3 regions of the Cupriavidus sp. GW823-FHT06D04 genome follow, and region 1 is predicted to be linked to each of the others. Evidence: predicted binding sites of a transcription regulator. Region 1 holds the regulator's gene; each other region holds the start of a gene.
What was found. Region 1 encodes sigma-54, which starts transcription at its own class of promoters, with help from an activator protein. Its sites were predicted from a motif close to TGGCANGNAANCTGCTTT; they were not measured.

Region 1 (10,244 bases):
CGCGCCTGCTGCACGCCGCGCACCACCCGGCGCATCGGCACGCCCAGCAGCACCAGCGCGTGCGAGGCCAGCATCAGGCTGCCCTCGATGATCTCGGGCACCACTTCGGTGGCGCCGGCCTTCTGCAGCGTGTCGAGCTCTGAATCGTCCACCGTGCGCACGATCACCGGCAGCGCCGGCGCCAGCTCCTGCACGTGGTGCAGCACCTTAAGCGCCGATGGAGTGTTGGCATAGGTGACGATCAGGGCGGCGGCGCGGTGGATGCCGGCGGCGATCAGCGCCTCGCGCCGGCCGGCGTCGCCGTAGACCACGGTATCGCCGGCCGCGGCGGCCTCGCGCACGCGGTCGGGGTCCAGGTCCAGCGCCACGTAGTTGATGCCCTCGCGCTCCAGCATGTGCGCCAGGTTCTGCCCGCTGCGGCCGAAGCCGCAGATGATGGCGTGTTTCTCGGTCTGCAGGCTCTGCGCGGCGATGCGGGTCATGTTCAGCGACTGCATCAGCCATTCGTTGGCGGTAAAGCGCAGCACGATGGCGTCGCTGTACTGGATCAGGAATGGCGCGGCCAGCATCGACAGCAGCATCGACGCCAGGATCACCTGGATCAGCACCGGGTCGACCAGGTTCAGGCCGTCGATCTGGTTCAGCAGCACGAAACCGAATTCGCCGGCCTGCGCGAGCCCCAGCCCGGTGCGGATGGCCACCCCCTGGCGCGAGCCGAAGACCCGCGCCAGCAGCGCGATCAGCACCAGCTTGAACAGCACCGGCACCACCAGCAGCGCCAGCACCAGCCATACGTGATCCAGCACTACGCGGATATTGAGCAGCATGCCGATGGTGACGAAGAACAGCCCCAGCAGCACGTCGCGGAACGGCTTGATGTCCTCTTCCACCTGGTGGCGGTAGGGCGTCTCGGAGATCAGCATGCCCGCCATGAAGGCGCCCAGCGCCATCGACAGGCCCAGCCGCTCGGTCAGCGCCGCCATGCCCAGCGTCACCAGCAGCAGGTTCAGCATGAACAGTTCCTGCGAACGGCGCGCCGCCACCACGTGGAACCAGCGGCTCATCAGGCGCTGGCCGAGGAAGAAGATGGCGCCCAGGGCCACCACGATCTTGACCGTGGCCAGGCCCAGCGCCACCATCAGGTCGCCCGGATCGCGCGACAGCGCCGGGATCACGATCAGCAGCGGCACCACCGCCAGATCCTGGAACAGCAGGATGCTGATGATATTGCGGCCGTGCTCGCTTTCCAGCTCCATGCGCTCGGACAGCATCTTGGAGACGATCGCGGTGGAAGACATCGCCAGCGCCCCGCCCAGCGCCACCGACGCCTGCCAGGACAGCGGGAACAGCCAGTTGAAAGCCCAGCTGGCCGGCACCACCGCCAGCATCGACAGCACCACCTGCGAGCCGCCCAGGCCGAACACCAGCCGCTTCATCGAGCGCAGCTTGGTCAGGTTGAACTCCAGCCCGATCGAGAACATCAGGAAGACCACGCCGAATTCGGCCAGGTACTTGGTCTGCGCGGTGTCGCTGGCCAGCCCCAGCGCATGCGGGCCGATCAGGATGCCAACGGCCAGGTAGCCCAGCATCGGCGGCAGCTGCAGCATGCGGAATGCGACCACGCCGAAGACGGCGGCGGCCAGCAGCACCAGGGTCAGTTCCAGCGGAGAATGCATCAGGCGGTCTGGGTGACCGGCCAGGCGCGCGTCCGACCCGGCACGGGCACCCTGCCGGCAAAATACGGCGAGCACGGCAAGCACGACGTGCGCCATGGGTCGGGCCAGGCGCCATCGCATTCGTTGGTATACTTCGTCGCCATGATAGCCAATTTCGATGCGGATCGAGCACTCAGACTCGCCCGCGACACTCTCCAGACCGAAGCCGATGCGGTTTCCGCACTTTCCGGACGCCTGAACGGCGACTTTGCCCGTGCCGTGCTGCTGATCCTGCAATGCACCGGGCGCGTGGTCGTCTCGGGCATTGGCAAGTCCGGCCATATCGGACGCAAGGTCGCGGCCACGCTGGCCTCTACCGGCACGCCGGCGTTCTTTGTGCACCCGGCCGAAGCCAGCCACGGCGACCTGGGCATGGTCACGCGCGACGACGTGCTGATCGCCTTCTCCAATTCTGGCGAGACCGGCGAGCTGCTGTCGATCATCCCGATCGTCAAGCGCATCGGCGCGCGGCTGATCTCGGTCACCGGCAACCCCGACTCCAACCTGGCCAAGCTGGCCGACGTCCACCTGGACGCGGCGGTCGAGAAAGAAGCCTGCCCGCTGAACCTGGCGCCGACGGCCAGCACCACCGCGGCGCTGGCGCTCGGCGATGCACTGGCAGTGGCGGTGCTGGACGCGCGCGGCTTTGGCGAGGAAGACTTCGCCCGCTCGCACCCCGGCGGCGCGCTCGGGCGCAAGCTTCTGACCCATGTGCGCGACGTGATGCGCACCGGCAACGCCGTGCCCGAGGTGCGTGAGAACACGCCGCTGGCCCAGGCGCTGATGGAAATCACCCGCAAGGGCATGGCCATGACCGCCGTGGTGGATCCGGACGGACACGCCATCGGCGTCTTCACCGACGGCGACCTGCGCCGCCTGCTGGAAACCCCGCGCGACTGGAAGACCGTGCCCATCGGCGAGGTCATGCACCGCAACCCGCACGTGGTCAACGAGAACCAGCTCGCCGTCGAGGCGGTGCAGGTGATGGAAGCCAACCGCATCAACCAGCTGCTGGTGGTGGACGACGACGGCCGCCTGACCGGCGCGCTGCATATCCACGACCTGACCCGCGCCAAGGTCATCTGAGCGGGCGCGGGCCCGGCACAACCGGCACAACGCCAAGGACACCATGCAGGCACTCCTCGCCTCCCTCAGCGGCATCGTCATGCGGCTGCTGCCGCTGCTGCTGATGGCCTTCGTGGCGGGCAGCACGTTCTGGCTGGTCCAGATCAACTCCCCCAAGGAAGACCTGGCCGCGCAAAGCACCAAGAAGCATGAGCCTGATTACTTCATGGACCGCTTCTCGGCCACCGAGCTGGCGCCGGACGGCAGCACCAAGATCCGCTTCACCGGCGAGCGCATGGTCCATTTCGAGGACGACCAGACCTACGAAGTGACCCGGCCCGCCATGCGCGCGTACGAGCCGGACCGCCCGCCGGTCACCGCCCGCGCCGATATGGGCCGCATGAACGCCGAGGGCTCGGTGATCGACCTGTACGGCAACGGCTTCGTCATGCGCCAGCAGGGCGTGGACGTGTCCAAGGACCCGCAGCTGACCGCCGCATCCAGTTATTTCCAGCTGCTGATCAATGACGACATCGTCAAGACCGACAAGCCAGTCAAGCTGACGCGCGGCCCGTCGGTGATGACCGCCAACGGCCTGATCTTCAACAACGTCACGCGCGAAGTACAATTGCTCGGCAATGTACGCGGCACCATCATCACCGGGCCGTCCCCAGGCCGCGCGCCGGGGTCCTGAGCCCCGGCCCGGGGGCCGCACCAACCCGCACCAACGTACCCAGACGCCCTCAAGCAACCCCTGCCAACATGACTGCTTCCCTGACGACATCGTCCCGTCGACGCACCGCCCCGGCTCTGCTCGCCCTGGCCATGGCCTTCGGCCTGCTGGCCCAGCCCGCCCTGGCCGAGCGCGCGGACCGCGACAAGCCGATGGTGCTGGAGGCGGACAACGCCAGCTACGACGACGTCAAGCAGATCTATACGCTGACCGGCAACGTGGTGCTAACCAAGGGCACCATGATCCTGAAGTCCGACGCCGCCGAACTGCGCACCGACCCCGAGGGCTACCAGTTCGCGGTAGCCACCGCCAAGCCGGGCAAGCAGGCCTACATCCGCCAGAAGCGCGAAGGCGTCGACGAATACATCGACGGCTGGGGCGACCGCATCGAGTACGACGGCAAGCAGGAGTACTCCAAGCTGATCGGCAATGCCCGCATGGCGCGCCTGCAGGGCGCCAAGCAGGTCGATGAGATCCGCGGCGCGGTGCTGACCTACGACAGCCGCAAGGAGTTCTACACGGCCGCCGGCGGCGGCAGTGGCGACGCCGCGGCCGCCAATCCGTCCGGTCGCGTGCGCGCGGTGCTGTCGCCGCGCCAGGACCAGAAGGCCGGCGCCACGGGCAATGGCGGCTCGCCGCTGGACCTGAAGACGGCGCCCGCGCCTGCCAACAAACCCTGACGCCTGGCGCCGGCTTGCCTGCCCGCGCCAGAAACGCCTGAACGCCAGACCGTGCCAATGACCGATACCGCAACCATCGCCGACAAGCCTTCCGTCGAAGCCTCCACCGTCCTTCCCGGCGGCAGCACGCTGGTCGTGCGCCACCTGAAGAAGCGCTATGGCTCGCGCACGGTGGTCAAGGACGTCTCGCTCGACGTGAAGAGCGGCGAGGTGGTCGGCCTGCTCGGGCCTAACGGCGCGGGCAAGACCACCTCGTTCTACATGATCGTGGGCCTGGTGGCGCTGGACGAAGGCGATATCGTGCTCGACGGCGACCACATCAGCGGCCTGCCGATCCACGAGCGCGCGCGCATGGGGCTGTCGTACCTGCCGCAGGAAGCCTCGGTGTTCCGCAAGCTCAACGTCGAAGAGAACATCCGCGCGGTGCTGGAGCTTCAGGTGAGCAACGGCAAGCCGCTGCCCAAGACCGAGATCGAGCGCCGCCTGGATTCGCTGCTCGACGACCTGCAGATCGCGCACCTGCGCAACAACCCGGCGCTGTCGCTGTCGGGCGGCGAGCGCCGCCGCGTGGAAATCGCGCGCGCGCTGGCGTCGTCGCCGCGCTTCATCCTGCTGGACGAACCCTTCGCCGGCGTGGACCCGATCGCCGTGGGCGAGATCCAACGCATCGTCAGTTTCCTCAAGGCACGCAATATCGGCGTGCTGATCACCGACCACAACGTGCGCGAGACGCTCGGCATCTGCGACCACGCCTACATCATCAGCGAAGGCACGGTGCTGGCCGCGGGCCAGCCCGAGGAAATCATCGCCAATGACGCAGTGCGGCGCGTCTACCTGGGCGAGAACTTCCGCATGTGACTTAACGGCCTGCCCGCGAGCGGCAGGCCTCTTCGCGGGCGCGCGTGGGCCCTCCCACAGCCAGCGGCGATCGGACCGCATAAGCGATAGCAATTTCCGTTCCAACAACGGAAAGATGCGCATAGAATAGCTCGCATGAAACCGTCGCTACAGCTCCGTCTTTCCCAGCATCTGGCCCTGACCCCGCAACTGCAGCAGTCGATCCGGCTGCTGCAGCTCTCCACGCTGGAACTGCAGCAAGAGGTCGAACAGGCGCTGACGGAAAACCCGCTGCTCGAGCGCGAGAACGACTGGATCGAAAGCCCGCTGCGCGTGGCGGCCGACGGCTCGGTCAACCTGCAGAGCGCACCGGCGCCCGCCCCGGCTGAGCCCCAGGGCAATGGCGAGGCTCGCGCCGACGGCGCGGGTGACGACGACAGCTATGGCGACAGCGGCAACGGCAACGGCGACGACTACGGCAGCGGCGACTGGAGCCTGGACGACTTTGCCCGCCGCCCCCAGGGCGACGAGGATGAAAAAACGCCGATGCAGCTGCGCGAGGCCGAGCCCACGCTGCGCGAGTACCTGATGGAGCAGCTCACGCCGCTGAAGATCTCGGCGCGCGACAAAGGCCTGGCCATCTTCCTGATCGAATCGCTCGACGACGATGGCTACCTGAGCGCATCGCTTGAGGAGATCTGCACGGAGTTGCCGGAAGAACTCGAGTTCGAGATCGACGAAGTCCACGCCATCCTCACGCTGCTGCAGAGTTTCGACCCGCCCGGCGTGGGTGCGCGCAACGCCGCCGAGTGCCTGGCCCTGCAGTTGCGACGCCTGACGCACCCGCAACGCGAACTGGCGCTGAACATCGTTAGCAATCACCTGGAGTTGCTCGCAGTACGCGACTACACGCGGCTGAAGAAGGCGCTGCAGGTAGATGAAGTGGCACTGAAGTCCGCACACGAACTGATCCGCTCGCTGGCGCCCTACCCCGGCCATGCGTACAGCCGCCCGGAAGCGGACTTTGTGGTGCCGGACGTGTTCGTGCGCAAGGGTGGCGGCGGCTGGATCGCGCAGCTCAATCCGGATGTGATGCCGAGGCTGCGCATCAACGATATGTATGCCCAAATCCTGCGTGGCGCGAAGGGTGAGTCCGGCACGGCCGGACTGCAGCAAAAGCTGCAAGAGGCGCGCTGGCTGATCAAGAACATCCAGCAAAGGTTCGACACAATCCTGCGTGTCTCGCAGGCCATTGTCGAGCGTCAAAAGAACTTTTTCAGTCACGGCGAAATCGCCATGCGCCCCTTGGTTTTGCGGGAGATTGCCGATACACTGGGTTTACACGAGTCAACCATCTCCCGGGTGACGACCAATAAATTCATGGCAACGCCGATGGGTACTTTCGAACTGAAGTACTTCTTCGGCAGCCACGTGTCCACCGAAACCGGTGGCGCGGCTTCATCAACGGCCATCCGCGCCTTGATCAAGCAACTGATAGGAGCCGAAGACCCGAGGAATCCCCTTTCCGACAGTCGCATTGCCGAACTGCTGGGTGAGCAAGGCTTTGTTGTTGCGCGCCGCACTGTTGCCAAGTATCGCGAAGCCCTGAAGATCCCCGCAGTCAATCTCCGCAAGTCTTTGTAGCCGAGCCCACCGCCTGCCTGGTGAGGCTCTTTCAGAAGGAGAAGCGCTATGAACTTCAAGATCAGTGGACACCACCTGGACATCACGCCCCCTCTGCGTGAGTACGTGGAAACGAAGCTGGAGCGAATCGTCAGGCATTTCGATCAGGTCATTGGCGTTAGCGTGCTGCTCTCTGTCGACAACCACAAGGAAAAGGACCGGCGTCAGTACGCGGAAATTAATCTACATCTCAAGGGCAAGGACATCTTTGTCGAGGCGCATCACGAAGACCTATATGCAGCGATCGACGCACTCGTCGACAAGCTGGACCGTCAGGTGATCCGCTACAAGGATCGCGTGCAAGGCCACGACCGCGAAGCGGTCAAGTACCAGATGGCCGCAGCGCAAATGCAGCAATGACCGTGCCCGGCAGCCCCGCAGCGGGCTGCTGAATCAGGATTGAACAGGCAAGCCGCGCCACGAAGCGCGGCTTTTTTGCGCCCTTGCGTTCCGGGTTGCCGCCGGCATGCCGCGCCCGCACTGGCGGTGCGGCCCGGCTGTGGCGCCGGAGCCAACGCTTTTCACCCGAATGGGCAAGAGTGTTCGCAAGCGCAGCGCCAAGGTGTATGCTGCGCCATACAAAGAGAGGGAATCCTGGCCGCGCCCCGCATCGGTGCGCCGGCTCCCGGCCCGGAGGCACGATTGCATCACCATGTATCGTTCTGCACCGGCTTGCCCCGCTGCGCTGCACAATACGGGGGTAGTCGCTGCTCTATAATGGGCCGGACGCCTCCGGCCAGGCCAACGGCAGCCCGGAGCCAGCCCACTGCCCCGCGGAACGATCTGCCCGCTAACTGAAATCCTGCGCATCGCCCATGAATCGTTTGGCCAAATTGCTGCCACCCGGCAACATCACCCTGGACGTCAGCGTCACCAGCAAGAAGCGTGTGTTCGAGCAGGCCGGGCTCCTCTTCGAGAACAACCATGGTGTGGCGCGCGCCATCGTGACGGACAACCTGTTCGCGCGCGAGTCGCTGGGATCCACCGGCCTGGGCGCCGGCGTGGCGATCCCGCACGGCCGCATCAAGGGCCTGAAGCAGCCGCTGGCCGCCTTCATGCGCCTGGCCGAGCCGATTCCGTTCGAATCGCCGGATGGCAAGCCGGTATCGCTGCTGATCTTCCTGCTGGTGCCCGAACAGGCTACGCAGCAGCACCTGGAAATCCTGTCAGAAATCGCGCAACTGCTTTCCGACCGCGACATGCGCGAAGGACTGGCCACGCTGCCGACGCCCGATGCCGTCCATCAGTTGCTGATCGCATGGCATCCCTGATCCCCTGATCCCCCAGGCGGGCCGGCACCAGACCGGGCAGGCGCCAGGCGCTTCGCAAACCGCCCCACCAGTCATACCGCATGGAACTCACCGGCGTCACCTCCCAGTCCATCTTCGACGACAACGCAGCCGACATCAAACTCTCGTGGGTGGCCGGCCTGGAAGGCGCGGACCGCGCCTTCGACGTGGAGTTCGCCCGCGAAGCCACCTCCGCCGCCGACCTGGTGGGCCACCTGAACCTGATCCACCCCAACCGCATCCAGGTGCTCGGCAAGCCCGAAATCACTTATTACCAGCGGCTGGACGATGAGACCCGCAAGCGCCAAATGGGCGAGCTGATCCTGTTGGAGCCGCCCTTCCTGGTGATCGCCGACGGCATGGAGCCGCCGCCCGACCTGGAACTGCGCTGCACGCGCTCGTCCACGCCGCTGTTCACCACGCCGGTGTCGTCGGCCGCGGTGATCGACCACTTGCGCCTGTACCTGTCGCGCATCTCCGCGCCGCGCGTGACCATGCACGGGGTCTTCCTCGACATCCTGGGCATGGGCGTGCTGATCATGGGCGAATCGGGCCTGGGCAAGAGCGAACTGGGCCTGGAACTGATCTCGCGCGGCCACGGGCTGGTGGCCGACGATGCCGTGGACTTCGTGCGCCTGGGGCCGGATTTTATCGAAGGCCGCTGCCCGCCGCTGCTGCAGAACCTGCTTGAAGTGCGCGGCCTGGGCCTGCTCGACATCAAGACCATCTTCGGTGAGACCGCGGTGCGGCGGAAGATGAAGATCAAACTGGTGGTGCAGTTGGTGCGCCGCAACGACGGCGAGTTCGAGCGGCTGCCGCTCGATTCGCAATACCTGGACGTGCTGGGCCTGCCGATCCACATGGTCAAGATCCAGGTGGCGGCCGGGCGCAACCTGGCCGTGCTGGTCGAGGCCGCGGTGCGCAACACCATCCTGCGCCTGCGCGGCATCGATACGCTGCGCGACTTCATGGACCGGCAGCGCGCCGCGATGCAGGCCGATGCGGTTTCGCGCGGCCAGGGCCGCCTGCTCTGAGCCCCAGCGTTTTCATTTGCTTACAACGGCGTTGACGCAGAACGTCAACGTTCTTCAGGCATGCTCCGTTTTGTGCTGTAATGGGCATCGCGCCCGTTACGGAAGCTGCAACGCCGGCAATGGCGCGCGGCCATGAAGTTTTCCACACCCAGGAGAGCAAGCATGAAGAAACTGATCGCGATGTGCGCGCTGGTCACCCCGATGATCGCCGCCAGCGCTTTTGCACAGACCACGGCCACGCCGGCAACCCCCGCCACGCCAGCCAAGCCAGCGGCCACCGCACCGGCAACGCCGGCCATGCCTGCCACGCCCGCCACCCCGGCTACCCCGGACAAGCCCGCAGCCAACGCCCAGCAGGACAAGATGAAGGCCTGCAATACGCAAGCCGCCGGCAAGAAGGGCGACGAACGCAAGGCGTTCATGAAGGAATGCCTGTCCAAGGGCGCGTCCAAGACCCAGCAGGAGAAAATGGCTTCCTGCAGCAAGTCGGGCAAGGGCAAGAAGGGCGACGAATACAAGGCCTACATGAAGGAATGCCTGTCCAAGGCAGCCTGAGCCGCAGCCAGCGCTGCAAACTGACGGCAAAAGCATGGCGAACCGCGAGGTTCGCCATGCTTGCTTTGTGCGTGGTGTCATGACGCCTTCATCACGTGATGCTATGCTTCAGTTGCTATGCGCATCATCCTCATCACCGGCATATCCGGTTCCGGCAAGTCCGTCGCACTGAACGTGCTCGAAGACGCAGGCTACTACTGCGTGGACAACCTGCCGGCTCAGTTCATCCCGGAACTGACCCGCTACCTCGACAGCCAGGGCTATACGCACCTGGGCGTCGCCACTGACATCCGCAGCCGCGAGTCGCTCGACCAGCTGCCCGACACCGTGCGCGCGCTGGCCGCGGAGCACCAGGTCGAGGTGGTGTTCCTGACCGCCAGCACCGACGCACTGGTGCAGCGCTATTCCGAGACGCGCCGCCGCCACCCGCTGTCGGTGCGTACCGACGGCATGCCGGGCCCTGGCGTTGAACCGGCCTTCAACGACACCGCGCTGATGGAAGCGATCGAGATGGAGCGCGCGCTGCTGAGCCCGCTGGCCGAGGCCGCGCACCGCATCGACACCAGCAATGTGCGCACCAATACGCTGCGCAGCTGGATCAAGGAGCTGATCCGCGACGACAGCCAGCGGCTGACGCTGCTGTTCGAGTCGTT
Region 2 (10,244 bases), on a different contig from region 1:
GGTACGGCCGCGCGTTACCGCCCGGCGAAACCGGCGAGCTGATGGCGCGCGGCGCCAATGTCGTACGCGGCTACTGGAACAAACCCGAGGCCACGGCGCAGACCTTTGCCGACGGCTGGCTGCGCACCGGCGACATTGCACGGCTGGATGAGGAAGGCTACGTCTATATCGTCGACCGGATGAAGGACATGCTGATCCGCGGCGGCGAGAACATCTACTGCATCGAGGTGGAAAGCACCCTGTACGAGCATCCGGCGGTGATGGATGCCGCGGTGGTCGGGCTCGCGCACAAGACGCTGGGCGAAGAGCCGGCCGCGGTGGTCAGCTTGAAGCCCGGCATGCAGGCGAGCGAGGCCGAGCTGCAGGATTTCGTGCGCACGCGGCTGGCGGCGTTCAAGGTGCCGGTGCGTATCCTGATTTACCAGGAGATGCTGCCGCGCAATGCCAATGGCAAGATCCTGAAGTCGAACCTGCGCAAGCTGTTCGACGCAGCCGCCTGAATCGCGGCAGGACAGCCCCGACTCGACAAAACAACAAGGACGACCAATTGACGGAACAAGCAAAGCGTGACCGCTCCCTGTCCACCCCAGTGCGGGCAATGACCGCGGTGGCACTCGCCGCCCTGGTGGCGGGCTGCGCCGCCGGCGGCACCAACCTGTCCGCGGTGCCAGAGCTGCGCCCCGGCGTGGCGGCGGGGTACCTGGCGGCCGATGCGCGCCCGGACAGCCTGAAGCTGCTGCCCGCGCCGCCGGCGCAGGGCTCCCCCGCCCTGGCGCTGGATGAAGACGCCGCGGGCCAGGCCGGCACGCTGCGCGGCTCGTCGCGCTGGCAGCTGGCCACCGAAGATGCCGTGCTGACGTTCCCGCAGGCTGCCAGCGCGTTCTCATGCGTGCTGGGCGTGCCGGTCAGCGAGAAAGACACGCCCTACCTGAACATCCTGCTGCGGCGCAGCCTGGTCGATGCCGGCCTGTCCACCTACGGCGTCAAGGACCGCTACAAGCGCACCCGCCCCTTTGTGGCCAACAAGACGCCGATGTGCACGCCGGCCGACGCCGCCAAGCTGGAAAAGGATGGCTCGTACCCGTCCGGCCACAGCGCCATCGGCTGGGCCTGGGCGCTGATCCTGGCGGAGGTCGAGCCTGAACGCGCCAATGACATCCTGGCGCGCGGGCGCGCGTTCGGCCAGAGCCGCGTGGTCTGCAACGTGCACTGGCAAAGCGATGTCAACGAGGGCCGCATGATGGCCGCGGCAACGGTGGCGCGGCTGCATGCCGATCCCACCTTCCGCGCCGACCTGGACCAGGCCCGACGCGAAGTGGCGGCGGCACGCGCCAGCGGCGCGCGCCCGTCGCGCGACTGCCAGGCGGAGAGCGCAGCGCTGGCCCCCTGATCCGCCGGTTGCCCGGGCCGGCTACTGCACGGGTTACTTCACCGGGATGACCGTGCCCGCCGGCACCGGCACGGCGGTGACGCTGTTCTGCGGGCTGCCGCTGACAATGCGGTCGGAGTACGTCAGGTACACCAGCGTGTTGCGCTTGCGGTCGACCGCGCGCACGACGTGCAGGACCTTGAACAGGATCGACATGCGTTCGGAGAAGACGTTGTCCTGTTGCCGGATCGGCCCCTTGAAGGCGATCGTGCCCACCTGCCGGCAGGCGATCGATGCCTCCGGCGGGTCTTCGGCCATGCCCAGCTGGCCCTTGATACCGCCCGTGCGGGCGCGCGACACATAGCAGGTCACGCCGTCCACCTGGGGGTCGTCATAAGCTTCGATCACGACCTTGTCGGAGCCGGTCATGCGGAAATTGGTGCTGACGCTGCCGATCTCCTCGGCGTAGGCGCCCGAGGCGGCCGCCAGACAGGCGACGGCCAGGACCGTGCGGATGCGATTGCAGTTGCGCTTCATGGCGGGGTCGGTATTCAGGTCACCGACGACTTGATGTCGTCGTGGCGCTTTTCCATTTCCTGGCGCAGCGCGCGGCGCTGCTGGGCGGCGGCAAAGCGCTGGCGCTCCACCTCGTCGCGCGGCTCCAGCGGCGGCACCTCGGCCGGCGTGCCGTTGTCGTCCACGGCCACCATGGTGAAGTAGCAGCTGTTGGTATGGCGCACCAGCTTGCTGCGGATGTTCTCGGTCACCACCTTGATGCCGATTTCCATCGAGCTGCGGCCGGTGAAGTTGACCGAGGCCAGGAAGGTCACCAGCTCGCCCACGTGGATCGGCTGGCGGAACACCACCTGGTCGACCGACAGCGTCACCACGTAGCGGCCGGCGTAGCGGCTGGCGCAGGCATAGGCAACCATGTCCAGGTACTTGAGGATGGTGCCGCCGTGGACGTTGCCGGAGAAGTTGGCCATGTCCGGCGTCATCAGCACGGTCATGGAAAGCTGGTGGGACTGGTCGTTCATGATGCGGGTACGGATTGCGGGGCGGGATTTCGGGGGCGAACCTGCGAGGGCGGCATTGCCTGAATGCACGCCGGAACGCTGGCGCCGGCAGTTTAACCCGGATCGTGCCCGCCGTTGCCGGCGGCAGCCCGGTGCCGGCAAGGGTGGCCGTGCCGGGCAACAAAAAAGCGGCCTGCAAGGCCGCTTTTCACGCTGTGGACGCAAACTGCTTACTTCTTCTTGTTCACCGCGTCCTTGAAACCCTGCCCGGCAGAGAACTTGACCGTCTTGGCGGCCGGGATCTTGATGGTTTCACCGGTGCGCGGATTGCGGCCGGTGCGGGCGGCGCGTTTGCCGGCGCTGAAGCTGCCAAAGCCCACCAGCGTCACCGAATCGCCCTTTGCCACTGCCTTCTTGATACTGTCCAGCGCTGCGTTGAGCGCGCGCTCGGCGGCGGCATTGCTCAGTTCTGCTTCCGCGGCGATGGCCGATACCAGTTCACCTTTATTCATGGCTGATTTCCCTTGTTGGTCGTCGTCACCGATGTGCGTGCCTCGCGGCAAAGCCATCGATCGGCGCAGTCTAATCTGCCCGTTGCGCGTAGAGCAATCCCCAGTGGCACCAATGCGACAAAAAAACCCGCAAATCCTTGATTGAGGCCGGTTAGCGGGCAATTTCCATCGCTTTTCCCGCTTGCCAGAAGCCGACTTTGCCAGGCCGTCCTGCCGCGCGGCAACGCCAGGCCGGCTCGCGCCCGGGGCAAACCAGAGCATAGGACAAATTCCCACAAATGGGGCGTCGCACCATAACGGTTCAGCCTGCGCCGCCGCTGCGCGCCATTTCGGCGCATCCGCACCACCACGGCGATGCCAGTGGCAACGGTGCCAACAGCGCCGCCCCGGTCTGCGCGCGGCATTCCGGTGCGGTTTTACCCGACAAGGTGCACGTGGCACCAGGATGCGGCCATTGCTGGAATGCTTTTTGCATACCCACGCTCCCATTTTGAGCATGAGGTCACTATGGACAACTGGAAGACCGGCACCGACGCCCTGTTTATCCTGCTAGGCGCCATCATGGTGCTGGCCATGCACGCCGGCTTTGCCTTCCTGGAACTGGGCACGGTGCGCAAGAAGAACCAGGTCAACGCACTGGTAAAGATTCTGGTGGATTTTGCGGTTTCGACGATCGCCTATTTCTTTATCGGCTACACCATTGCCTACGGCGTGCAGTTCATGTCCGGGGCCGAAACGCTGGCGCAGAAAAACGGTTACGAACTGGTCAAGTTCTTTTTCCTGGCGACATTTGCCGCGGCTATTCCGGCGATTATCTCGGGCGGTATTGCCGAGCGTTCACGCTTCAATCCGCAGCTGGTCGCCACCTTCGTGCTGGTGGGTTTTGTCTATCCGTTCTTCGAAGGCATCGCCTGGAACCAGCGCTTTGGCGTGCAGGACTGGATCACGCGCGTGGCCGGCGCACCGTTCCATGACTTTGCCGGCTCGGTGGTGGTGCATGCGCTGGGCGGCTGGATCGCGCTGCCGGCGGTGCTGCTGCTGGGCGCGCGGCGCGGGCGCTACCAGAAGGACGGCCGCATCAGCGCCCATCCGCCCTCAAACATCCCGTTCCTGGCGCTGGGCGCCTGGGTGCTGGCTGTGGGCTGGTTCGGCTTCAACGTCATGAGCGCGCAGACGGTCGACAAGGTCAGCGGCCTGGTGGCGATCAACTCGCTGATGGCAATGGCCGGCGGCACGCTGGCGGCCTGGGCGGCCGGACGTAACGACCCGGGCTTTGCCTACAACGGGCCGCTGGCCGGGCTGGTGGCGGTGTGCGCGGGCTCGGACCTGATGCACCCGCTCGGCGCGCTGATCACCGGGGCGGTGGCCGGCGCGCTCTTTGTCTATATGTTTACGCTGGCGCAGAACAAATGGCATATCGATGACGTGCTCGGCGTGTGGCCGCTGCACGGGCTGTGCGGCGCCTGGGGCGGCATTGCTGCGGGCATCTTCGGGGCCAGGGCGTTGGGCGGGCTGGGCGGCGTGTCGCTGGGCGCGCAGGCAATTGGCACCGTGCTTGGCATCGTGGTGGCGCTGGCCGGCGGCACCCTGGTATATGGCGCGCTGAAGAAGCTGGTGGGCATCCGGCTGGATGCCGAAGGCGAATTCAACGGAGCGGACCTGACCTTGCACCGGATTTCGGCAACGCCGGAGCGGGAAACCAACTGGTAATGGTGCGGGCCGTCCTGATTTAAATAGACAAGCTGCGCAAGGCAGCTTGTCTTAACAATAATTTGCTTGCACTTCCGGTACGGCGTCTCAATAATTGCCGTGCCCATGTATTGCGCCGCAACAGCGCGCAGGGCTAGCACATCGCTGCCGGCTGAATCGGGGGATGTTGTGCCGGCGGCCGGCCGGACACCAACATTAAAGGACTACGCCGATGGATGCCACTACCTTCGATAACCTCAAGGCCCTGGTTGTCACCTACGCGACAGAATTCGGGGTCAAGATCCTGGCGGCCCTTGCCTTCTGGGTCATCGGCCGCTGGCTGATCCACTTTGTCGTGCGCATGGTGCAGAACGCGCTCGGCAAGCAGCAGGTCGATCCCACGCTGCTGCGCTATGTCGGCTCGATCGTCACCGTGACGCTGAACGTGGTGCTGGTGATTGGCATCCTCGGCTACTTCGGCATCCAGACCACGACCTTTGCCGCACTGATCGCCGCCGCTGGCGTGGCCATCGGCATGGCTTGGTCGGGGTTGATGGCGAACTTCGCTGCCGGTGCGTTCCTGGTGGTGCTGCGCCCGTTCAAGGTAGGAGACTTCGTGACAATCGGCGGCGTGACCGGCACGGTGCGCGAGATCGGCCTGTTCGCCACCTCGCTCGACACGCCAGACAATGTGCAAACCGTGGTCGGCAACAACAAGATCTTCAGCGATACCATCCAGAACTTTACGGCCAACCCGTACCGGCGCGTCGAACTGAAAGCGCAGCTTGCCGGCAGCACCGACACTGCCCATGCGGCAGCGCTGCTGAAGACCCGCATCGCGGAGATCCCCAACGTGCTGGCCGAGCCCCCGATCGACGTCGAGATCCTGGAGTTCACGCTGGTCGGCCCGGTGCTGGCGGTGCGTCCGCACTGCCACAATGACCACTACTGGCAAGTCTATTTCGATACCAACCGCATCATCCGCGAGAGCTTCGGCCAGGCCGGCTATGCCGCACCGATGCCGGCGCAGATGGTGGTGGTGCAACAGGCTGCCGCCCAGCAAGCCGCCGCGCAACAGGCCGCCTGACGACGGCTCGCAGCCGGTGTCAACGGGGGCCTGAGCGCCCGTAGTAGCGCATCAGCACCGCGCCTGCACCGCAGGCCGCCATCACCACGCCCAGCGGCAGCGCGGTGCCGTCGCGCCACAGGCTGACGGCCGCGCCGCCCAGCGTGCCGAGTGAAAACTGCAGCGTGCCCATCAGCGCCGAGGCCGTGCCGGCGCGATGGCCCTGATGGGCGAGCGACAGTGCCGACGCATTCGGCGATACGCAACCGAGCGCGCCGATAAAGACGAAAAATCCCGCCAGCAGCACCGGCAGCACCGCCACGCCTGCAAGCGCGGCAAAAGCGAGCGCCAGGCCCGCCGCGCAGGCCGCCAGCAGCGCGCCCCCGAGCACCTGATCGAGCGAGCGGCCGCGCACCAGCCTGGCGTTGAGCTGCGACATCGTGATCAGGCCCAGCGCATTGGCGCCGAACACAAAACCGTAGTGCGACGGCGCGATGCCGTGCAGCTGGATCAGCACGAACGGCGACCCGGAGATATACGCGAACATGCCTGCCGAGCCGAAACCGGCAGACAGCGAGTAGCCGAGGAATTCGCGATCCCGCAGCAGCTCGGCATAGCTTTTCGCCACGGTGCCGAGCCGCAGCGGCGCCGCATGGCGCCGGTCCAGCGATTCTTCCATGCGCAGGTGGACCAGCAGCAGGATCAGCATCCCGGCCGCCGCCAGCACCCAGAAGATCGTGCGCCAGCCCGATACCGAGAGAATGCCGCCACCGACGATCGGTGCCAGGATCGGCGCAACCCCCATCACCAGCATCAGCGACGAGAAAGCGCGCGCCGACTCATGCGCCTCAAGCCGGTCGCGGATTACCGCGCGTGCCATCACCATGCCGGCGCAGCCGCCCAGCGCCTGCAGGAAGCGCCACAGCATCAGCGACTCCACGCTGCGTGCCAGCGCGCAGCCCACCGCGGCGGCCACGTAGAGGCACAGGCCGACATAGAGCGGCGGCTTGCGCCCGAAGCGGTCGCTGAACGGCCCATAGAAGGCCTGCCCCAGCGCCAACCCCACCAGGAATGTGCCGAGGGTCAACTGCACCTGGCCGATGTCCACGCCGAGATCGCCAGCCAGCGACGGAAAACTCGGCAGGTACATGTCGATCGACAACGGCGCGATCGCCATCAGCGAACCGCAGATCAGCAGCCAGGCAGGAAAGCGCGCGGGAGAAGCCGCGCTGGTGGAACGGGGCATGGAAAGTATCCGGGGGAACGGCGTTGTCACGCACGGCCAGCCTGCTTGCGGCCCGCGCCTGCAACCCGTGAAAAGGCGCAATTGTTGCACAGCATAACGAAGGCGGTACGGTCCTGGCGTGCAGGGTTTTGAAACAGTCGTTCAGAAAAACTGCCCTGCCTAAGTCGGGTCCGATGGTGCTGGCGAAGTTGGCGCTATTGGTGAATAGTGAGGTCAGGTCATTTGCGATCACGGCAGCGCGAATCGGCGCTGCAGATGCCCTTGCCGGGTGGCGCGGCTTTCACCTGCGGCAAGGTGGAGGGTACAATGCCAGCCTGTCGGCGCAAGCCACACCGTCGGCCACGCAGAGACGGACGACAGTATCGGTCCCGGCAACGTTAGCCTGCATGAGAATACGACACACGCCGCTTCCCGCTTCGCTAGGCCCGGCCGCACTCGCGGCTGCGCTGCTGTTGCTGCTGCCCCAGCCCGGCAACGCCGCGCCGGTGCAGGCGCGCAATGTCGCCGCCTCGGCGCCGGCCCCCGCGATCGATGAGGCCGACCCGCTGTCACGCATGCTCAAGGGCGCTGCCACCGGCCAGAACACCGGCGCCGCCGGCGTGCCCGAATTGCTGCGCAACACCACACGGCCCGACAACGTACTGGCACGCGCCTGCCGCCAGCTCAACGACGCCCTGCCGATCGAAATCGACGGCGAAACGCGGCTGCGCCGCTGCCAGTCGATCCCCGGCAAGCATGTGCTGTTCCAGCTGGAGCTCACCAACTACCGCGGGCCGATGCTGGACCTGGCCAGCTTCGAGGTCAACTACGCCGCGCCGCTGCAGCGCAATATCTGCGCCAACCGCGACGTCGAGATCCTGACCAAGCTTGGCATCAGCCTGATGTTCCGCTACATGACGCGCAAGGACCGTGGCGAGCGCCGCATCGGCGATGTCTACATCAACGCGCCCATCTGCACGGCGGCGCTGCGCTAGCCAACACAAACAAGAATCGATTGCAATTGACGCGTGACGGCACGCCGCCCGCGCAAAAAAGACGGCCCGCAGATGCGGGCCGTTCTCGTTTTGCGTCAGTCCCGCTCAGGCAGCGCGCGGGCGCAGCGGCAGCACGTTGGCCGCGCGCCGCACCAGGATGCGCGTGTCCTTCCAGCCGGCATCGGCCAGCGGCGAGCCCCATACCAGTTCATGCAGGCGTGCCAGTGCAAACGGATTGCCCAGCAGCACATGCTTCTGCGCGGGGGTCAGCGCGCGCGGGCCATGCGTGAGCGCATGCTCGACCAGGGCCTCATGGCGCCTGCGGGACGATTCCGGCTGCACCACGCGCGGCGTGGCGGTCGCGCACATCAGCGCATTGGTAACCGGGTCCACCACGGCGTCGACAAAGTCAGGCGTTTCGGCCGCGGCTTCGACATGCTGTTGCGTCTCGACGATTTCCCGCGGTACCTGCGTCTCCTCAGGGATCATGAAGAGGCCCGCATTGCGCGAGGCACGACCGAACGACACCCGCGACAGCATCACCGACAACGGGATCGACAGCGCCAGCGAGCCCACGATCGGCAACAACCACAGCACGTAGGACGGGTTCAGCCAGTACACCAGACCACCCCAAGCCAGGCCCAGCGCGGTGTGCCAGCCGTGGCGGCGGAACGCTTCGCCCCAGGTGGTCTCGGTGTCTTCGCGCGGGGGCGACTTCCACGAGATGCCCCAGCCGCTGTATGCGGCGATCACGAACTTGGTATGGAACAGCATGCGCGTGGGCGCCAGCAGCGCGGACAGCAGCACCTCGATCAGCATGCTGGCAATCAGCTGCACCGCCCCGCCATAACGCCGCGCCTGCTTCATCAGCAGCACCACGCTGGCCAGCTTGGGCAGGAACAGCAGCGTGGCCGTGGCAGAGAACAAGGCCAGCGCCTTCTCCGGATGCCATTCGGGCCAGGTCGGGAATAGCTGATATTGCTGCGTGAAATACTCCGGCGGCACCAGCGCATGCTTGGCCAGCATCGCCGTGGACAGCAGCAGGAACAGCAGCCACAGCGGCGCCGACAGGTAGGCCATGATGCCGGTCAGGAACACCGCGCGGTGCACCACGTGGAAGCCCTGCTTGAGCCACAGCCGGAAATTCATCAGGTTGCCCTGGCACCAGCGGCGGTCGCGCTTGACCTCGTCCAGCAGGTTGGGCGGCAGTTCTTCGTACGAGCCTTCCAGGTCGTAGGCGATCCACACGCCCCAGCCGGCACGGCGCATCAGCGCGGCTTCGACAAAGTCGTGCGACAGGATCTCACCCGACAGCGGGCCGCGGCCGGGCAGCGGCGCCAGCGCGCAGTGCTCGATGAACGGGTGCACGCGGATGATGGCGTTATGGCCCCAGTAGTGCGATTCACCCAGCTGCCAGTAATGCAGGCCGGCCGTGAACAGCGGCCCGTACACGCGCGTGGCGAACTGCTGCACGCGCGCGTACAGGGTCTCGCGGCCCACTGCCAGGGGGGCGGACTGGATGATGCCCGCGCCTGGGTTGGCTTCCATCAGCCGTACCAGCGTGGCCAGGCAGTCGCCGCTCATCACGCTGTCGGCATCGAGCACCACCATGTAGCGGTACTTGCTGCCCCAGCGGCGGCAGAAGTCGGCCACGTTGCCGGTCTTGCGCTTCACGCGGTGGCGGCGCCAGCGGTAGAAGATGCGGCCGAAGCCGCCGACGGCGCGGCACAGCTCCATCCACGCGTCATGCTCGGCGGTGCGCAGGTCCGGATTGCCGCTGTCCGACAGCACGATGAAATCGAAGTTGGACAGGTGACTGGTGCGCGCCAGCGATTCATAGGTGGCGCGCAGCCCGGCGAACACGCGCGTCACGTCCTCATTGCAGATCGGCATGATGATCGCGGTGCGCGCCTCGGGCGCGATCGGCCCGTCGGGCGCGGCCGAGCGCGAGATCAGGTGGCGGTCGCCGCCCTTGGCCAGCACCAGGAAGCCCATCATCGCTGTCCAGAAGCCGGCCGACACCCATGAGAACAGGACGGCGAACAGCACCAGGATGGCGATCTCGAGCGGATCGGCGCCATGGTACGGCAGCACATTGCTCATGAAGTACGTAGCCAGCACGGTCTGGATCACGACCAGGCCCAGCAGGAACCAGCGGCGGTGCGAGCCAGCCGGATGCCATTTGCCTTCGGCATCGGGACCGTCGTGCAGCGTGTCCCAGGTCTCGGGCACGGGTGGGCGGCCCAGCATGTGGCGCCAGGTATTGCGCAGCCAGCCGGTGACGATATGCGGCGGCCACTGGCGCGGCACCATCGAGCTGCGCTCGGGCTCGGGGCCGGTGTCGACCTTCACGGTGCCGTCTTCGCGCCGCT
Region 3 (10,244 bases), 180 kb from region 1:
CCAGCACGGCGATCCAGGCCTTTGCCGGTGAAGTCATCAATATCCGCGACAACGGCGAGGACGACCCGAATCCGGAGCCGCCCTATCAGTTGAACGGCTGCCACGCCCTGCGTTTCGATGGCGAGGTGGTTCGTCAGTTTTACCCGCGCTGGTATGGTCACCAGCCGACGCCCAAGGTACGGGCCGAGGCAGCACCTGCCGTCGCGACTGCGCCTCAGGCGCCGCCCGCGGCCAATGGCGACCGCGGCAATGATGGCAACGACGCTGTCCCGGCCGAGCGGCCGACCGGCACCTCCGGCTGATTCTCAGGATTGGCCAGCCTGACGAGAGAGTTCGTCTTCTTTCAGATTCTTCCCTTCTACCTTTTACGCCTACCCGAAAGGAAACACGCATGAATATCCATGAGTATCAAGGCAAGGAAATCCTGCGCAAATACAATGTGCCGGTTCCGCGCGGCATCCCCGCGTTCTCGGTTGACGAGGCCCTGAAGGCCGCAGAAACGCTCGGCGGCCCGGTGTGGGTCGTCAAGGCCCAGATTCATGCGGGTGGCCGCGGCAAGGGCGGCGGCGTGAAGGTTGCCAAGAGCATCGACGACGTCAAGACCTACGCCTCGAACATCCTGGGCATGCAGCTGGTCACGCACCAGACCGGCCCGGAAGGCAAGAAGGTCAACCGCCTGTTGATCGAAGAAGGCGCCGACATCAAGAAGGAACTGTACGTTTCGCTGGTGGTGGACCGTGTTTCGCAGAAGGTCGCGCTGATGGCCTCGAGCGAAGGCGGCATGGACATCGAAGAAGTCGCTGCCCACAGCCCGGAAAAGATCCACACCCTGATCATCGAGCCGTCGGTCGGCCTGACCGACGCTGAAGCCGACGACATCGCCCGCAAGATCGGCGTGCCCGACGCGAGCGTGGCGCAAGCCCGCCAGGCCCTGCAAGGCCTGTACAAGGCGTTCTATGAAACCGACGCTTCGCTGGCTGAAATCAACCCGCTGATCCTGACCGGCGACGGCAAGGTCATCGCGCTGGACGCCAAGTTCAACTTCGACTCGAACGCGCTGTTCCGTCACCCGGAAATCGTTGCCTACCGCGACCTGGATGAAGAAGACGCCAACGAAATCGAAGCCTCGAAGTTCGACCTGGCCTACATCTCGCTGGACGGCAACATCGGCTGCCTGGTGAACGGCGCCGGCCTGGCCATGGCCACCATGGACACCATCAAGCTGTTCGGCGGCGAGCCGGCCAACTTCCTCGACGTGGGCGGCGGTGCCACCACCGAGAAGGTGACCGAAGCCTTCAAGCTGATGCTGAGCAACCCGAACGTGGAGGCCATCCTGGTCAACATCTTCGGCGGCATCATGCGTTGCGACGTGATCGCCGAAGGCGTGATCTCCGCTTCCAAGGCCGTGCACCTGACGGTGCCGCTGGTCGTGCGCATGAAGGGCACCAACGAAGACCTCGGCAAGAAGATGCTGGCCGACTCGGGCCTGCCCATCATCTCGGCCGACACGATGGAAGAAGCCGCCCAGAAGGTGGTGGCCGCTGCCGCTGGCAAGTAAGCCGTCGCACGAACGCAACCATACGCGAACGCGGGCGGTGCGCAGGCGCTTTGATGCGCCCTCGCGCGCGCCGCTCGTAGCCAAGCAAAGGATTACAGCATGTCGATTCTGATCAACAAAGACACCAAGGTCATCACCCAGGGCATCACCGGCAAGACCGGCCAGTTCCACACCCGTGGCTGCCGCGACTACGCCAACGGCAAGAACTGCTTCGTCGCGGGCGTGAACCCGAAGAAGGCCGGTGAAGACTTCGAAGGCATTCCCATCTACGCCAGCGTCAAGGACGCCAAGGCCCAGACCGGCGCCACCGTGTCGGTCATCTACGTGCCGCCCGCAGGCGCCGCTGCCGCGATCTGGGAAGCTGTTGACGCCGACCTGGACCTGGTGGTCTGCATTACCGAAGGCATCCCCGTGCGCGACATGATGGAAGTCAAGGACCGCATGCGCCGCGAGAAGAAGAAGACCCTGCTGCTGGGACCGAACTGCCCGGGCCTGATCACGCCGGACGAAATCAAGATCGGCATCATGCCGGGCCACATCCACAAGAAGGGCCGCATCGGCGTGGTGTCGCGCTCGGGCACGCTGACGTACGAAGCCGTGGGCCAGCTGACCGCGCTGGGCCTGGGCCAGTCGTCGGCTGTCGGCATTGGTGGCGACCCCATCAACGGCCTGAAGCACATCGACGTGATGAAGATGTTCAACGACGATCCGGAAACGGACGCCGTGGTCATGATCGGTGAGATCGGCGGTCCGGACGAGGCCAACGCGGCTTACTGGATCAAGGAAAACATGAAGAAGCCGGTGGTTGGCTTCATCGCTGGCGTGACCGCGCCTCCGGGCAAGCGCATGGGCCACGCCGGCGCGCTGATCTCGGGCGGTGCCGATACCGCCCAGGCCAAGCTGGAAATCATGGAAGCCTGCGGCATCAAGGTGACCAAGAACCCGTCGGAGATGGGCCGCCTGCTGAAGGCGATGCTGTAATTTGCTGACGATGTTCAGTACGTCGTTTCCGCCTGCGCGGAAATGATAAGACATTGCCCCCGCCGCGTGCGGGGGCAATGTCATTCTGGTGGGACACTTACTAGGGTATCTCCCAAGCGGCACCAGCCGGAATTGAAACCGAATCGTAAGGTTCGTGCGTTAAACAGTCATGTCTGTGTTTTCAGACATCCGAATTGCCGTCATATGACGGGTCGGACCTATAGATAGAACTCGAGGAGCCTCCCCGTGGAACTGCTGTCTTCCACCACTTTCTGGATTGCGTTGGGATCGATCATCCTGACCAATATCGTCCTGTCCGGCGACAACGCGGTGGTGATCGCGCTCGCCTCGCGCAACCTGCCGCCCGCCCAGCAGAAGAAGGCCATCTTCTGGGGCAGCGCCGCCGCCATCATCATGCGCGTGGTGCTGACCGTGGCCGCGGTCAAGCTGCTGAGCCTGCCGTACCTGAAGATCGTCGGCGCCGTGCTGCTGGTCTACATCGGCGTGCAGCTGCTGACCGGCGATGACGACGAGGAAGGGCACGATGGCAAGGACAATATCTGGGCCGCCATCCGCACCATCCTGATCGCCGACCTGGTGATGTCGCTCGACAACGTGGTGGCCGTGGCCGCCGCTGCGCAGAAGGGCCCCGAAGGCAGCCAGCTGATGCTGCTGATCATCGGTCTGGGCCTGTCGATCCCGCTGATCGTGTTTGGCAGCACGCTGCTGCTCAAGGTCATGGAGCGCTTCCCGGTCATCATCGTGCTGGGCGCCGCGCTGCTCGGCTACCTGGCGGGTGAGATGCTGGTCAGCGACCCGGTCGACGCCGCCTGGTTCGAAGTCCACGTGCCGCACGCCCACCTGGTATTCGGCGCCGCCGGCGCGATCCTGGTGGTGCTTATGGGCAAGCTGCTGAGCCGCCGGTCGGCACAGACCGCCTGACGAGGTTCCGCCCAGGCGAGAAGGGCGGCCAACTGGCCGCCCTTTTTCGTTGGCGCGCCGGCAAGGCGGTCGTCGGTGCCTTGGCCAACTAACTCATGTGAGTGATCGCACATTTTGTCGGTTGGGCGCGGTGGTAGGGGGGCGCAAGTGACAAATTTTGGCGCATCCGGCAAGCATCCCCCTGACGGGTGACGAAATTTGTCGTTTTTTTACCCCCTGCGGATGGGGGATGCCGCTGGCACGCTTACTGCTCAATAGTCCCCGCGTCACGAAACCGAAGACGTGCAACGCTCAACTAAAATCTCTTCGAGGGGTCAAATCATGCAACGGGTACAACAACTGAAGAAACTGGGCCGTCGTGTCCAGAAGGGCTTTACGCTGATCGAACTGATGATCGTGGTGGCGATCATTGGTATTTTGGCGGCGATTGCGATTCCGCAGTATCAGGATTACGTGACGCGCTCGCGTTGGTCGGACAACATCACTTCTATTGCTCCCCTGAAACAGGCGATCGCGGAATGCGTTCAAAACAACGCTCAGACGGCAATTGCAGCGCCTTGCAATGACGTTACCGCAACGGGCCTGCCCAGCGCCAATGGTGGCGGCTACACGGCGGGCGTTCCTACTCCCACGAATGCCACAGTGACTTATGCCGCCGGCGTGATCACCCTCACGGGTACGGCTGCCGCAGGAAACTGTGTTGTAACGGTCACGCCGACGCCCTCGGCAACTTCTGTTGCTTTTGTTGTTGCAAACGCAGCCGGCGCAGGCGGTGCAGCGGCTTGTACCAAATCCAAGACCGGCGTCTAATCTGGTTGAGAATCTTTGGGGGGAAGGGCGCCTTCGGGCGCCTTTTTCTATCCCCTTCGTCCAAGCTATCATGCGCCTTTTCTCCAACAAGGCGTTCTCATGCTGCCGTCCAGGACTGTCATTCCGGCGATAGCCGTTGTCCTAACGATTGCCTTTCCGCTGCTAGTTTCCCGGCACACCCTGCCGCTAGCCACCTTTTACGGCGAATGGACAGCCGCACTCTGCGCCACCGCCGTCATCGCGATCCATGCAGTCCGACAGCCAACTGCATCGCGTTCCGTGTCGATGCCGTGGATATCGCTGCTGTTTGTCTGGCTGGTCGCTGTCAGCCTTGTACTCAGCGTCACCGGCAACTCTGATATCACCGGCAGCAGCCTCGTCACTGTTCTCACGCTGCTCCTTGGCGCGATGGTGACGCGTGCATCCTGGGGGTACTGCCGCGCATTGCCAGCGTCCAATCGTGACATTGCTGACACCCTCGCTACGGCTTTCCTCATCGCTGGCCTGCTTGGTGTCGTGACGCAGTGGGTACAACTGTTCCACCTTGAACCCCGCGCCTTCGGTCTAGTCTCCACCTACTTCTACGACGCCAACCGCCGCCTCTGGGGCAACCTGAACCAACCCAACCACCAGGCCACCGTTGAAGGCCTAGCGTTGGTGGCGTCAGTGTGGCTGGCCTCGCGTGGCCGCTTGCGTTTCCCGATGTGGCTCGCCGCGGTGGCCTTGCTGGAAAGCGGCGTCGTGCTGTCCGGTTCGCGCACCGGCGTGCTGCATGTTGGCCTGGCTGCGGTCTATGCACTGGTCGCAGCGTGGCTCGCACGAGGCGGGCGGCGCGACTCGGATCCAATGCAGCGACCGGTCGGTCTGCTCGTCGCAGCAGTAGCAATGGTGGCGATGCTGCTGATCCTGCAGCCCGCGATCCGCGCGGCAGGGCAAGCCTTCGACTGGCGCCTGTTCGACACCATCGCCCAACTCGAAGCAGAAGACCAGATGTCCGCGCGCGGCGCGCTGTGGACCCACGCGCTGGCAATGTTCCGCTCCCACCCCTGGTTCGGCGTCGGCTGGGGCGAGTTCGGCTGGGCGCAGTTCCAGCAAATGCAGCAAGTCGGCGTGAAGGTGGAGATGTCCCTGCACGCCCACAACGCCATCCTCGACTTGCTGGCGAAGACGGGCATCGTCGGCGCCGCCGGCGTAGGCCTGATCCTGCTGGCGTGGCTATGGCGCGTGGTTCGCGTTCGCCTGTGGCACGGCGATAGCGAAGAGCGCAAGCAGACCGTGCTGGTTCTTACCTGGCTGGCGATGCTGTGCGCGCATTCGATGCTCGAATACCCGCTGCATTACCTCTATTTCTTCCTGCCGTTCTGCTTCATGCTCGGTTGGCTGGAGCCGTCAGGCTTCGGGCGTTGGCGCGTGCCGATGCCAGTGGCACGGGCGCTGGCGATCGCGTTTGTCGTGGTGGCCGCGGCCGTGCTGGCCACCATGTGGCAAGACTACCGCCGCGCCGAAGCCCGCGAATACGCCAGCAGCGAAGGCCACCGCAATGCCTTGCCGATGCCGCGCTTCTGGTTCCGCCAGCACGCGCAGGCCGACGCTGCCGGCCAGGCCACCATCACGCCGGCCAATGCGGCAGAGTTGTTGCCCGCCCACATCGCCGCCGTCCACCTGCTGCCTACGCCGACCATGATCGCGCGCACCGCATGGCTGCTGGCGCTGACCGGCGATCCTGCGCAAGGTCGCCAGTGGATGGAACGGCTGCGCTGGTACTACCTTGGCGATGAAGTCGCGCAATACGCTGAGATTGCGAAGGCATGCCGCGACCTGACGCCAGATGAACGCCCGCAGGCATTCTGCGCATGGGTTGGCGACCGTTCGCGTCGGTACTCCGAATGGCCCCGGGGCTGACCTAATAGTACGGATACGGGCTGTAATATACCGGTGGCGGAGGCGGCGGATTGTAGTAATACCGCGGCGCAGCGGCGACGCGTCCGGGGGCGGGCACGCGGTTGCCGCTGGCGTACATGCACTGTACGTAGGCGGCATCGTATTGCTGTTGCGTGCCGTAACCCGCGTACTGGGCATTGCCCGCGCCGACCGCCGCGCCAGTCAGCAGGCCTACGCCCGCACCCACCGCCGCACCCGAACCGCCATTAAAGGCCGCACCCGCCGCTGCGCCCAGCGCGGTGCCGACTACGGCGCTGCCGACGGCCGCATTGTTGGCGGCCTGCGAGGATGAGACACCGCCCACCCGCCCGAAGGCGAACTGGCGGCAGTTGTAGTCGTCGGCGCGGAACTGTTCGAAGCTCTTGCCGGTGCCCGGCAGCACCATCACGCTGGGGCCGGCAGGCATCACGGCGCACGCGCCGAGGGTCAGGGTGGCCACGGCCAGCGTGGCGCGGGTCAGGGCATGCATGGTGTCACCCCGCATCAGGAGTTGGCCGGCGGCTGTGCCGGTATGCGCTGCCAGCCGCCGGGACAGGACTGCACATAGGGGTAGTAGCCTTCGGGCTGGTCGCAGTGGTACCACCAGCCCTGCTGCGGCGCTACGCCGTCCGGGCCGGGGACCGGCACGGGGCCGTTCGGTCCCTGTTCGATGTACTGCGGCGGCGCCGCGGGTGCGGTGACCACGGCGGGCGGGTAGTAGTACGGGGCGGGGTAGCCATACGGGTAGCCGCCGTAGAACACGCCGGGCCCGAAATAGAGGCCCACGCCGACGCTTGTGCGCGTCTTGATAAAGCCGCCGCGTGCGTCGCTATCGTGCAAAGCGGCATCGTGGAGATCGGCCCGCCCGGCGAGGGCGGCGCCGCTTGCGGCCGTGGCCGCCAGTGCCAGGGCGATCTGGCAGAGCATGCGCCCGTTCATGGTATCCACCTCTTCCCCGCGCGCACCGCATGGCACGCCACGGACAGGGTCAGCAGGCTGCAACCAGCGTGGGCCTGCAATCGTATTGAATACCAAATTGTCCCGCGCCGGCGCCACGGCGGCGCGGCTGGAAATGCGGCGTTACCTTTATTACCGGGGAACGACGTTGGCGTAAGACGTCGTGACAGGGCCCATCGCGGCGCGTGTTGCAGGCGTCACGTGTGGAGGTCAGCCGGCCGCCACCCAATCCCCCGACTTGCCCCCATGCTTTTCCAGCAACTTCACATTGCCGATTACCATGCCGCGGTCCACTGCCTTGCACATGTCGTAGATCGTCAGCAGCGCCACCTGCACGCCGGTCAGCGCTTCCATCTCCACGCCGGTCTGGCCGCGGGTTTCGGTGCGCACGGTGCAGGCGACGGTGGCGGTGGCCTCGTCCAGTGCGAACTCGACCGCCACCTTGGTCAGGCCGATCGGGTGGCATAGCGGGATCAGGTCGGCGGTGCGCTTGGTGGCCATGATCGCTGCCACGCGGGCGATGCCGATCACGTCGCCTTTTTTTGCGCTGCCGTCGCGCACCAGCGCGAAGGTGGCGGGCTCCATGGTGATGGTGCCCGTGGCCACGGCGACGCGGTGGGAGCTGGCCTTGTCGCCGACGTCGACCATGTGGGCCTGTCCGGCGGTATCGAAATGGGTGAGCTGGGTCATGATCGTGAGCTTCAGTGCGAACTGCGTGCAGGTGGCCGCCAGCGTCCCTGGGAAGCATCCGATGGGAACGGCCACGGGAGGCCGCTATCATAGCAACATGTCAAAACACCCATCGCTTCGCAGGTCTGCAGCACGCGGCCCTGGCGCCGTGGCGGACGCTGTTCCTGCCGGTTCGGCGTCACATCGCGGCGACGACAGCCATTGCCGCGCTGGCGGCGCATGGATGCCATGGCGGCGGCCACTGGCGGCGTTGCTGGCGCTGACGTTGGCGGCGCCGGCCTGGCCCCAGGGTACGCCGCGCCCGACCACGGCGCCAGCCACGCCGGTGGCGGCTGCACCCGTGGCCAGGCCGCCGCAGCCGGTGCCCGCCATCTCGGGCGAGGCCAGCGACCAGGTCTATGACAACCTGAACCGCAGCGTGAAGGCGGGCCAGAAGTCCGAGTTCGGCCTGCGCACCAACAACGCGGTGGTGGAGGCCGGCGGCGTGCAACTGCCGGACCTGGGCGACCCGTCCACGGCGTCGCTGTCGCCCGACATGGAAAAGCGCCTGGGCGACCGCATAATGCGCGATATCCGCCGCGACCCGCTATACGTGCCGGATCCGCTGCTGTCCGATTACCTGAACGCGCTGGGCTACGGGCTGGTGCAGGCGGCGCGGCGCCAGAATATCTCCGGTTCGACCGGCGCGGGCACCTTTGCCACCGGCTTCGACCTGTTCGCGGTGCGTGACCGCAGCATCAACGCGTTTGCGCTGCCGGGCGGCTATATCGGCGTGCATACGGGGCTGCTGGTGCAGTCCGATACGGAATCGGAGTTGGCTTCGGTGCTGGGCCATGAAATCGGCCACGTGATGCAGCGGCATATCGCGCGCGGCATCACCTCGCAGGACCAGTCGATGTGGATCGCGCTGGCCTCGATGGTGCTGGCGGGCCTGGCCGCCACGCGCAGCCCGGATGCGGCGGCGGCGCTGGCGATGGGCGGGCAGGGCGCGGCCATCGCCAACCAGCTGTCGTTCTCGCGCGGCGCCGAGCGCGAGGCCGACCGGGTCGGCTTCCAGATACTGACCGCGGCGGGGTTTGACCCGCAGGGCATGCCCGATTTCTTCATGCGGCTGCAGCGCGCATCAGGGACTGCGGAAAACTCGGTGCCGTCCTATGTGCGGACCCACCCGCTGACCTCCGAGCGGATTGCCGACATGCAGGATCGTGTCAGCCATGCCAGCAAGCGCAAGGTCGCCAATACGCCCGAATACGAGTTTGCGCGGATGCGGGCCCGCGTGATCCAGGAATCGTCGCCCAGCGACCTGCAGAACCTGCGCGCGGCCCTGCGCACGCAACTGCCGGGAGCAACGGTACTGCGCGCTCCGGCGCTGCACTACGGCCTTGCCTTTACCGAGCAGCGGCTGGGCCGCTACCCGGCCGCCGAGCAGGAGCTGGCCGAGGCGCGCCGCCTCTACGGCAATATCCCCGGCGCCACCTCGGGCAGCCCCATGCTGGACGTGATGACAGTGGAACTGGCGCGCGCCCAGGCCCGCGTGCCCGAGGCGCTGTCCCAGGCCACTGCCTCGATGAAGGCGTTCCCGCTGTCGCATGCGGTGGCGATTGCCTATGCCGATACCCTGGTCGGCTCAGGCCGCTATGAAGAGGCCGTGCGCTTCCTGCGCGACCGCACGCGCCAGGAGACCAGCCGCAGCGATTGGTGGGAGCTGCTGGCGCGCGCCTACGCGGGCCAGGGCAAGCGCTTGCAGCAGCACCAGGCGCTGGCCGAAAAGTATGCGATGGACGGCGCCTACCAGGCCGCGATCGAGCAACTGCAGATCGCGCGCAAGGCCGGCGACGGCGACTTCTACACGCTGTCCGAGGTCGATGCGCGCCTGCACCAGCTGGAGCGCCAGTACCGCGAGGACAAGCAGGACAGCAAGGGCATGCCTAACTGAGGCACGCTGCACTTGTTGTCACGAAGTCATCGAGAGCACCAGCGTCGTCCCCGCATGCAGCCGGGGACTCCCTCTTCCATTCACTCTGCAAGCTTGGCCGGCCCGATGTCTCCGGCCAGTGCCTGCCGCGGTGTCATGCCGAAACGCTCCCGGAACAATTTGCCGAACGCCGACGGATCGGCAAAGCCGCAGGCATGCGCGATCGCGCCGATGTGCGCGGACTGGCCGGCCCGCTGCAGGTATTCGCGGCTGCGGCGCAGGCGAATCTCGCGCAGGGCCGCCATGACGCGCAGGGGCTCTCCCTCGAACAGCCGGTACAACTGTGCGCGCGAGCAGTGCAGGAACGCGGCAATCCGGTCGGGCGTGAGGTCGTGCTCGTGCGCATGCTGCTCCATGAAGCGATACGCGGCCTGCAGTTGCAGCTTGCCGGAGCGCCACCGGGCATTCCCG

Region 2: AC1Q7H_RS11070 (ammonium transporter) is a predicted target of sigma-54. The motif match lies at 3,356-3,373, and genes of this name have one in related genera.
Region 3: AC1Q7H_RS05100 (pilin) is a predicted target of sigma-54. The motif match lies at 3,718-3,735, and genes of this name have one in related genera.

Annotation. Positions count from the first base shown of each region.
Region 1 covers NZ_JBXAHL010000002.1:120,536-130,779, reverse strand. Annotated here, with positions in the region: gene AC1Q7H_RS04300 (monovalent cation:proton antiporter family protein) at 1-1,676, opposite strand, end outside; gene AC1Q7H_RS04295 (KpsF/GutQ family sugar-phosphate isomerase) at 1,818-2,801, shown strand; gene lptC (LPS export ABC transporter periplasmic protein LptC) at 2,845-3,474, shown strand; gene lptA (lipopolysaccharide transport periplasmic protein LptA) at 3,543-4,193, shown strand; gene lptB (LPS export ABC transporter ATP-binding protein) at 4,251-5,051, shown strand; gene AC1Q7H_RS04275 (RNA polymerase factor sigma-54) at 5,187-6,674, shown strand; gene hpf (ribosome hibernation-promoting factor, HPF/YfiA family) at 6,723-7,073, shown strand; gene ptsN (PTS IIA-like nitrogen regulatory protein PtsN) at 7,529-7,984, shown strand; gene hprK (HPr(Ser) kinase/phosphatase) at 8,065-9,036, shown strand; gene AC1Q7H_RS04255 (PsiF family protein) at 9,199-9,591, shown strand; gene rapZ (RNase adapter RapZ) at 9,709-10,244, shown strand, end outside.
Region 2 covers NZ_JBXAHL010000006.1:59,444-69,687, forward strand. Annotated here, with positions in the region: gene AC1Q7H_RS11045 (class I adenylate-forming enzyme family protein) at 1-500, shown strand, start outside; gene AC1Q7H_RS11050 (acid phosphatase) at 548-1,390, shown strand; gene AC1Q7H_RS11055 (CreA family protein) at 1,424-1,906, opposite strand; gene AC1Q7H_RS11060 (acyl-CoA thioesterase) at 1,921-2,406, opposite strand; gene AC1Q7H_RS11065 (HU family DNA-binding protein) at 2,616-2,897, opposite strand; gene AC1Q7H_RS11070 (ammonium transporter) at 3,405-4,607, shown strand; gene AC1Q7H_RS11075 (mechanosensitive ion channel family protein) at 4,819-5,673, shown strand; gene AC1Q7H_RS11080 (Bcr/CflA family multidrug efflux MFS transporter) at 5,693-6,898, opposite strand; gene AC1Q7H_RS11085 (hypothetical protein) at 7,285-7,872, shown strand; gene mdoH (glucans biosynthesis glucosyltransferase MdoH) at 7,978-10,244, opposite strand, start outside.
Region 3 covers NZ_JBXAHL010000002.1:295,686-305,929, forward strand. Annotated here, with positions in the region: gene AC1Q7H_RS05080 (DUF2889 domain-containing protein) at 1-302, shown strand, start outside; gene sucC (ADP-forming succinate--CoA ligase subunit beta) at 392-1,558, shown strand; gene sucD (succinate--CoA ligase subunit alpha) at 1,658-2,539, shown strand; gene AC1Q7H_RS05095 (TerC family protein) at 2,786-3,481, shown strand; gene AC1Q7H_RS05100 (pilin) at 3,803-4,291, shown strand; gene AC1Q7H_RS05105 (PglL family O-oligosaccharyltransferase) at 4,391-6,193, shown strand; gene AC1Q7H_RS05110 (hypothetical protein) at 6,195-6,701, opposite strand; gene AC1Q7H_RS05115 (hypothetical protein) at 6,716-7,150, opposite strand; gene moaC (cyclic pyranopterin monophosphate synthase MoaC) at 7,379-7,858, opposite strand; gene AC1Q7H_RS05125 (beta-barrel assembly-enhancing protease) at 7,956-9,794, shown strand; gene AC1Q7H_RS05130 (AraC family transcriptional regulator) at 9,875-10,244, opposite strand, start outside.